2 regions of the Rhizobium sp. BT-226 genome follow, and region 2 is predicted to be linked to the other one. Evidence: riboswitches for the same ligand, from Rfam matches in the RefSeq annotation. Region 2 holds a riboswitch; the other holds the start of a gene.
The links. A riboswitch is a leader RNA that binds a small molecule or an ion and turns the genes downstream of it on or off. The one in region 2 is predicted to bind thiamine pyrophosphate.
Positions count from the first base shown of each region.

Region 1 (4,409 bases), on a different contig from region 2:
ATCATGGGTGATCAGCAGCGCCGTCCAGCGGTGCTCGGTCCACATGCCCTGCAGCCATTCCTGGATCTGCGTGCGCGTCAGCGCGTCGAGCGCGCCGAAAGGCTCGTCGAGCAGCAGCATGTCTTGGGTCTGGACGACGGTGCGCAACAGCGCGGCGCGCTGACGCATGCCGCCGGACAGTTCGGAGGGATAGTGGTGTTCGAAGCCGGCAAGGCCGAAGCTCTCGAACAAAGGCGCCACAGTGGCGCGGGCCGCGCGGCGGCTCATGCCCTTCACCTCGAGGCCGAGTGCCGCATTGTCGATGATCCGGCGCCAGGGCATCAGCGCATCGCGCTGCGGCATGAAGGCGAAGGAATGCGGCGCCTGTTCCAGCGGCGCGCCCTTGAAAAGCATGGCGCCGGAATCGGGTCGAAGCGCCTGTGTCAGCAGTCGCAACACCGTCGATTTTCCGGAGCCGGACGGGCCGACGATCGAAACGAACTCGCCGTCTGCGACAGCGAGCGAAATATCGCCCAGCACCCTCATGCCGTCGAAGGATTTCGAGATGTTGCGCAGTTCAACCATTGCATCGCTCATCGGCGCCGCTCTCCGGATGGTTGCCAAGGCATGACGAGGCGCTGGATCATCAGCGTCAGCCCGAACAGGCAGAGTGTCAGCACGGCGCTGACGACGACGGCGGCGAGCACGAGATCGGGACGGAAATTGTTCTTGGCGTTGAGAATATAAATGCCGAGGCCGCGGGCGGCGCCGGCATATTCGGCAAAGATCGCGCCGACGACAGCATAGGTGATCGAGATCCTGAGGCCGGCGAAGAAATAGGGCAGCGAGGAGGGAAGCCGGGCCAGGCGGAAAATGCGCCAGCGGCTCGCCTTCATCGAATTCAGCAATTCGGCGATGTCGCGGTCGGTCGATTCATAGCCCTGCAGCAAGGCGACGAGCAGCGGAAAGAAGGTGACGAGCGCCACCAGCAGGACCTTCGGCAACAGGCCGAAGCCGAACCAGAGGACGACGAGGGGCGCGATCGCCACCAGCGGCAGGGTCTGGCTGGCGATGAAGATCGGCAGCAATGCCCGGCGCATGAAGGGCATGAAATCCATAAGGATCGATGAGACGAAGGCGAAGGCTAGCGACAGCGCGAAACCGCCGACTGTCGCGCCGAGCGTCGGCCAGGTGTTTGATATCAGCGCCTCGCGGTTCAGCCAGCCCTGAATGACGATGCGTGACGGCGCCGGCAGGATGGAAGGTTTGATGCCGGAAAGATCGACATAGAGTTCCCATGCTGCCAAGAAGACGCAGCCGGCGAGTAAGGCAGGTATTCCCCGGTAGAGAGCCGCGCGAAGCGCGGCAAGGCGCGAAACCAATGGTGGTGACGGTGTCATCGGCGTTCGATTCACGCTTTCGTCGGGCTATTGGCAGACATCGTGATGTCGAGGGTCACATGCCCGTCGGGGTCGCCGAAGCGATAGAAGGCCTCGCGAATGGTTGCGAAGACGGCGCCGGCATCGCCAGAAAGCCTGGTGCAGAAATTCTTGGCGCGGTCGAAGGTGCCGGAACGTTTCAGAAAGTCGATGCAGCCATAGATCTCGTCCATATGGCTGCCGATTCCCATGACGTAGAGCGAGAATTGCGCAGCGGTCGGCTGCCCGGTCTCGGCGGTGGTTTCAACGGCGGCAAGTGCGGCTGTTATACGATCGGCAAGCGGTTCTGCCTGGCCAAGGGAGGGGTTGCTGCCGCAGATGGCGTCGTCGGGCTCGCCCGGGCAGCCGCGTGAAACAGCAGTGGACAATACGCAATGCTCGCCGGTTTTTGCGGCGGCGACGAAAAGATCGTGCATGGCGGCGAAGAGAATGTCAGGCGGGCCGACCAGCAGTGTGGAGATGTCGTCGATCTCGATGCGCAGCCGGTCGCGATAGGGATCCAGCGCCTTGACGGCATCGAGAATGATGCCGACGAAATTGTCGGACATCGGATAGAGTGACACTTGTGCGCCTGAGAACATCTGAACCTCGCTCCGCTGGCATTACCCAGATCAGCTTTGAAGGGTCCAGAGGCTTGCGCCTCACATCTCAGCCCCGGCAATACGGAGCTCCCCTGTTATTTGCGCGGAAACTATCACCGGGGTTTTCTCCCCGCAACCGCAAAATTGCGATCCCGTCCGTGCGGCCGGAATGAACCGGATGTGACGGAAAACACCCGGGCGGAGGATCTGCCCGGGTGTTCCCAAAGGTTCCGTACCTGCCGGGAACGGAACCGGAGCCCTTCGTCTCAAGCGGCGATATCGGCGTAGGGATGATCACCGCGCGCGGCAATGAGCGCCCGCGTCCACCATTCCAGCCGCGCCATCATCCGGTCGAGCGTGTGCAGAGCGTCGCTCGGATCGTCAAGCCGTCCGGCGACGTCGAAGCGGCTCCATGGCGCGGAAAAGCTGACCGAATCGCGGACGGTGACGGCGTGGAGTTCCGCAAAGACGAGCCGTAATTGCTCGACCGCGCGCAAGCCACCGGAGATGCCGCCATAGGAAACAAAGGCGACCGGCTTGCCCTGCCAGGGCTCGAAAAACAGATCGATGGTCGATTTCAACGCGGCGCTGAAGCTGTGATTGTATTCCGGCGTGACGATGATGAAGGCGTCGGCCGTGCCGAGCCGCCCGGCGAGCCTGTCGATTTCGGGGTGCGCCATGTCACGGTCGGGCGGCAGCGCAAAATCCAGTGGATCGATGATGTCGATATCGAATTGCGGGAAGCGGACGAGCTCCTGCGTCAGCCATTTGACCACCCGGTCGCAGATGCGGCCCTTTCTTGTGCTTCCGTAGATCACCGCCAGCCTGATGGATGTTTTCATGCGCCGCTCCTTCTCGCGATTGGGCTTTACGATTGCTGGAGCAAGGCTTATAAAACCTCAACTAATCTTGAGGTCAAGAGGCAATGGATACAATTCCGGCAACGCCGCTCGGCAAGCTCCTGACTGTCGGCGAAGTGGCGGAGCGCAGCGGCCTGGCCGTCTCGGCGCTGCATTTTTACGAGACCAAGGGGCTGATCTCGAGCATCCGCTCCCGCGGCAATCAACGGCGCTATGGGCGCGATGTGCTTCGCCGGCTCGGCATCATCAAGGTGGCGCAGCGTGTCGGCATTCCGCTTTCGGAGATCCAGGCGGCGTTCGAGTCCCTGCCGCAGGGGCGCACGCCGACCGTCGCCGATTGGCAGACGCTGTCGGCGCTGTGGAAGGATGATCTCGACGCGCGAATCAGGCGGCTTAGCCTGCTGCGCGACCGTCTGACCGGCTGCATCGGCTGCGGCTGCCTGTCGATCGAAAGCTGTCCGTTGCGCAATCCCTGCGACCGGCTCGGCAAGGAAGGGCCGGGCGCGCGGCTTCTGGAGACCGAAAACTAACCCCTGTCCTCACCAGGAAAGATCGATACGCGCCTTTCTTTCAGTCGGCGCGCTCATATGTTAAGGGCGAATGACACAACCGGCGGCACTGTCCGCGAGGAGGACGGCTTCGTGTTCCATCCCAGACTGTTCGAAAATCGCAATGTCGTAGTGACTGGCGCCGGCCGCGGCATCGGCCTTGAAGTGGCCCGGCAGTTCCTGGACTGCGGCGCGAAGGTGATCGTCCATACCGGGCGCAAGCCGGGACGCGACCTGCCGGATTTCCTGCTGACGGCTGAATCCGAAAGACGGGCGCTGCTGCTTAATGCCGATTTCTCCGCGGTCGGTGGGGCAGCGCAATTTGCCGAGGATGCTCTCGCCTTCTTTGATAAGGTCGATGTGCTCGTCAACAATGCCGGCACCATGCTTGGCCGTTTTCCCGCTGCCACGCTCACCGACGCAGAATATGAGGCGGTCGTGCGGCTCAACCAGACATCGGTCGTGGCGCTGACGCGGGCGTTGTTGCCGGCATTGAAGGCGGCTGAAGGCGCAGCCATCGTCAACACGGTTTCGATTTCGGCGCTGACCGGCGGCAGCCCCGGCTCTTCGATCTATTCGGCCTCGAAAGCCTTCGTTGCGACCTATTCCAAGGCGCTTGCCCGTGAGCTTGCACCGGACGGAATCCGCGTCAATTGCGTGTCGCCAGGAACGATCGAGACGGATTTCCATGAGCGCTATTCCTCCCGCGAAAAGCTGGAGCAGACGAGAAAGTCCATCCCCCTGCAGCGGCTCGGCACGGCGGAGGATTGTGCTCCCGCCTATCTGTTCCTGGCGGCTCCCGCCCTCTCGGGTTACATCACCGGACAGGTGATCGAGATCAATGGCGGTCAGCTTATCTGCTGATTTACTTGGACCTTTTTTGACATTTCTTCATTTTGACCAATTCGCTTCTGCGAATATGCTATTGTGCTGATCTACCTCATCGCCGTCCTTCCGAGATACCGAATGCCGTTGCCCAAACCCAAGCCGGGGATGACCGGC
Region 1 covers NZ_JAOYTI010000004.1:392,513-396,921, forward strand. The annotation lists gene OIU37_RS26410 (ABC transporter ATP-binding protein) at 1-576, opposite strand, end outside; gene OIU37_RS26415 (ABC transporter permease) at 573-1,379, opposite strand; gene OIU37_RS26420 (Ykof family thiamine-binding protein) at 1,391-1,999, opposite strand; TPP riboswitch at 1,990-2,103, opposite strand; gene OIU37_RS26425 (NADPH-dependent FMN reductase) at 2,266-2,841, opposite strand; gene soxR (redox-sensitive transcriptional activator SoxR) at 2,925-3,389, shown strand; gene OIU37_RS26435 (SDR family NAD(P)-dependent oxidoreductase) at 3,501-4,271, shown strand; gene OIU37_RS26440 (helix-turn-helix transcriptional regulator) at 4,374-4,409, shown strand, end outside.
Region 1: it holds a riboswitch for thiamine pyrophosphate, as region 2 does, so the genes downstream of both, OIU37_RS26420 (Ykof family thiamine-binding protein) here and thiM (hydroxyethylthiazole kinase) in region 2, are expected to answer to the same signal.

Region 2 (4,409 bases):
GATGCACGCCGCTGACCCCTTGCGTGTTCTGCGCCGTCAGCGCGGTCAGCACCGCCATGCCGTAGACGCCGCGGGCGGAAAAGGCCTTGAGATCGGCCTGGATGCCGGCGCCGCCGGAGGGATCGGAGCCGGCGATCGAGAGAACGTTGCGGATCATGCGCGAGCCTTTCGGATTTCTGCGGCGATGCGGCGCGTGGCCGCTTCGGGATCCGGCGTGCCGCAGATGGCGGAGACGACGGCAAGCCCCCTGGCGCCTGCGGCAAACACCTCGGCGACATGATCCACCTTGAGCCCGCCGATCGCGACCGATGGCACCGGCGAGGCCTTTACCAGCCTTGCAAGGCCGTCAAAGCCGATCGGCTGCTTGTGATCGGCCTTGGTCGGTGTCGCAAACACCGGCCCGACGCCGGTGTAATTGATGAGATCAGGATCGACGGCGTTAGCAAGCACCTCGCTCTCGACCGACAGGCCGAGGATCATCTCGGCACCGACCATCGCCCGCGCTTTGCGCGCATCCATATCCTCCTGGCCGATATGCAGGCCGTCGGCGCCGATGGCGATTGCCGCCTCGACATCATCGTTGATGATGAGGAGGGCGCCGGTCCCATCCAGCGCCTGTTTCAAGGCGCGGCCGGTCTCGATCATCCTGATGGTGCCGGCATGTTTGTCGCGCAGCTGCACCATGGTCGCGCCGCCGGCAACGGCAAGGCGTGCGGTCTCCACCATGCCGATCCCGGCGCAGAGATCGGGGTCGAGGACGAGATAGAGCGAAAGGTCGAAAGCCTTCATGCGGCTGATATCCTTGCCCTGGCGTCAAGCGTTTCGGCGTCGAGCGCAGCCAGCGCATCGAGGAAGCGCCAGGAGAAGGACCCAGGCCCGGCCGCCCCAAGGGCGGCCTCCTCGCCGGCGATGGCGAAGGTTGCAAGTGCTGCGATCGTCGCGCCGAAGATATCCTCTGGTGCCGTCGCGGCAAAGGCGCCGACGAGGCAGGTGAGCGAGCAGCCGAGCGCGGTGACTTGAGGCATCAGAGCTGATCCGCCTTCGATGCGCACGGCCCGCTCGCCGTCGGTGACGAAATCCACGGCGCCGGTAACGGCAACCACCGCTCGCTGACGCTCGGCGAGCCATCGCGCCGAACTTTCCGCCTGCTCGACCGGGTCGCGGCTGTCGACGCCCTGGCCGCGGCTCTCTCCGCCGGCCAGCGCGATGATTTCGGAAGCGTTGCCGCGGATGATGGTCGGACGCAGCGCTAGGAGATCGGCGACCGCATTGCGGCGGAAAGCCGTCGCATAATGCGCGACGGGATCGAGCACCCAGGGCTTGCCGGTTGACGTCGCAGCCTTCGCCGCCGCCTGCATGCCGTCGATCCATTGCGTCGACAGCGTGCCGATATTGATTGTCACAGCACTGGCGATCCCGGCGAATTCGCCGGCTTCTTCAGCGGCATGCACCATGGCGGGGGAGGCGCCGGCGGCAAGCAGCACATTTGCGGCGATGTTCATGGCGACGTAATTGGTGATGCACTGAACGAGCGGCGGCTTCTCGCGCATCGCCTTCAGCATAGCTCCTGGTGTGGTCCTGGTCTGCATATGGCCCCTTTCAGGCGGGGGCGGGCACGGGGCGGTTCGTGCGGGCAGTGCCGCGGCCCCGAGCGACTCCCTCCGCCGGCATTATCCGGTTCAGGTTCGAAGGGTGCTTCTCAGCCCGTCTGTCGACGAACGCCCCTGTCTCTCATCGCGATTCTTTTCGCAGAGAACGGAGGTGATGTCATCCCGAAAATGATCGACGCGGCGCAACGATTGTCGACGATTTGAGAAAGGCGATCAGCCGACGATCTGGCCAACCGCCGCCGACATCCTCCTTCGCGACATTTTAGTCATGTCTCAGTCCTTCAGTCACGCATGCACTTCCTTGCCGCGATAGACCTCCGGATCGGGGATCGGAACCGCGGCGATCAGCGCGTGGGTGTAGTCATTCCTCGGGTTCTCGAAGATATCCCGCCGCGTGCCGGTTTCGATAATGCGGCCGGCGCGCATGACGGCGACGTTGTGGGACATGCGCTCGACGACGGCCATGTCGTGGGAGATGAAGAGATAGGCGAGCCCCATCGTTTCCTGCAGTTCGAGCAGCAGGTCGAGCACCCGGGCACGGACGGAGACGTCAAGCGCTGCGACGCTCTCGTCGGCGACGATCAGCTTCGGCTCCAGTGCCAGCGCTCGGGCGATGCAGATGCGCTGGCGCTGGCCGCCTGAAAATTCGTGCGGATAGCGCGTTGCCGCATCAGGCGTCAGGCCGACCCGGCGCAGCAGTTCGGCGACGCGGTCCTGCCGTTCACTATGGTTGCTGATGCCGTGAATGACCATCGGTTCGCCGATCGCTTTGCCGACGGCCATGCGCGGGTCGAGCGAGGCATAGGGATCCTGGAAGATCATCTGCGCCGAGCGGCGCACGGGCCGCATCTCGCGCTGGCTGAGGCCGGCAATATTGCGGCCGTCGATCAGGACATTGCCCTTGAAGGGGATGAGACCGAGCACGGCCTTGCCCGTCGTCGATTTGCCGGAGCCGCTTTCGCCGACGAGGCCGAGCGTTTCACCCGGCAAGATATCCAAGGAAACGCCATCGACGGCTGCAACTGGCGGCTTGCCCTTGAAAAACCGGCTTGCGGCGTTGCCATAGGTGACGGTGAGGTCGCGCACATTCAGCACCGGCGTGCGGTCCGGATGCAGCGTCTCGACGGCGCGCTGGGTGATGCGCGGCGGACGGTCGGTGCCGGCAAGCGCGCCGAGCCGCGGGACGGCGGCCAGCAATTGCTGCGTATAGGCCTCCTTCGGCCGCTGGAAGATGGCGAGCGCCGTTCCCTGCTCGACGATCCTGCCATTCTGCATGATGACGACGCGATCGGCCATTTCGGCGACGACGCCCATGTCGTGGGTAATGAGGATGATCGAGGCGCCGAATTCGCGCTTCAACTCGCGCATCAGCCTGAGGATCTGCGCCTGCACGGTGACGTCGAGTGCCGTCGTCGGCTCGTCGGCGATCAGCACCTTCGGCCGGCAGGAGAGCGCCATGGCGATCATTACCCGCTGGCGCATGCCGCCGGACAGCTCGTGCGGATATTGCTTCAACCGCCGGGCCGGCTCGGTGATCTGCACGGCGTCGAGCATCTTCAGCGCCACCGCCTCGGCATTCTCGCTGCCCTGGTGCGCGCGGATTGCCTCCGTCAGCTGGTTGCCGACCGACATGACCGGGTTCAGCGAGGTCATCGGCTCCTGGAACACCATGGCGATATCGCCGCCGCGCACGCTGCGCATCGCCCGGTCGGAAAGCTTGAGCAGGTCGCGCTCGCCAAGCAGCACGCTGCCGGAGGCGACCCGCAGCGAGGCTTTCGGCAAGAGCCCCATGATCGACAACGAGGTGACCGACTTGCCGGAGCCGGATTCGCCGGCAATGCAGAGCGTTTCGCCGCTTGCAAGCTCGAAGCTGACATCCTGGAGCACCGGCTTGCGGCCTTCGGGGGTGCGGGCATCGACGCTCAGCTTGCGAAGGCTGAGCACCGGTGCTGCGGCGGGCATGGCTTCGTTCACGCGAACACGATCCTCGGGAAGTAGAAGGAGACCACCCAGTTCGGCTGGTCGACGATCTCGCTGATGCGGAGATCGCCGCAGACCGAGCAGAGCAGATAGGCATCGACGGCGCTCATGCCGTGTTCGGCGCCGAGAAGATCGATCATCCGCATGACGCTTTCGCGTGCGCCGGTCATCAGGTCAGGGCCGATGCCTGTCGTCACCTCGTAGCCGGCGCCGTCGAGGTGGCGGGTCACCGGTTCGGTCGTGGTGAAGCGCGGCGTCTGCAGCTTGGCGTCCTTGACGAGCTCGATCGTCGCTTCGACGTTCATCTGGCTTTCGATCGCCGTGCCGCAGACTTCGCCATCGCCCTGGGCGGCATGGGTATCCCCGATCGAAAACAGCGCGCCGTCGACCTCGACGGGCAGATAGAGCGTCACCCCCGCCGTCAGGTCGCGGATGTCCATGTTGCCGCCGACGCGACGTGGGGGGACGACGGAGTGGGTGCCGGGCTCGGCTGGTGCGACACCGATCGTGCCGGCAAAAGGCTTCAGCGGCACGCGGCCGCCCGGGCCGTAAAGGGCGGGCACCATGCTGGTCGCGTCATAGGACCAGACATGCAGGGCCGGATCCTTGAACTGGTCGGCAAGCAGGCCGAAGCCCGGAATATTGGCCGTCCAGCCGACGCCCGAGGGAATGAACTTGCGCAGCGTCACCTTCAGCGCATCGCCGGGCTTGGCGCCTTCGATATAGACCGGGCCGGAGACCGGGTTGATCTTGCCGAAATCGAGCGCGTTCAGCGTTTCCAGGGTGGCGTCGCTTCCGAGCTGGCCACCCGATGAATCC
Region 2 covers NZ_JAOYTI010000005.1:133,348-137,756, forward strand. The annotation lists gene thiD (bifunctional hydroxymethylpyrimidine kinase/phosphomethylpyrimidine kinase) at 1-157, opposite strand, end outside; gene thiE (thiamine phosphate synthase) at 154-789, opposite strand; gene thiM (hydroxyethylthiazole kinase) at 786-1,589, opposite strand; TPP riboswitch at 1,640-1,736, opposite strand; gene OIU37_RS27700 (ABC transporter ATP-binding protein) at 1,896-3,584, opposite strand; gene OIU37_RS27705 (acetamidase/formamidase family protein) at 3,581-4,409, opposite strand, start outside.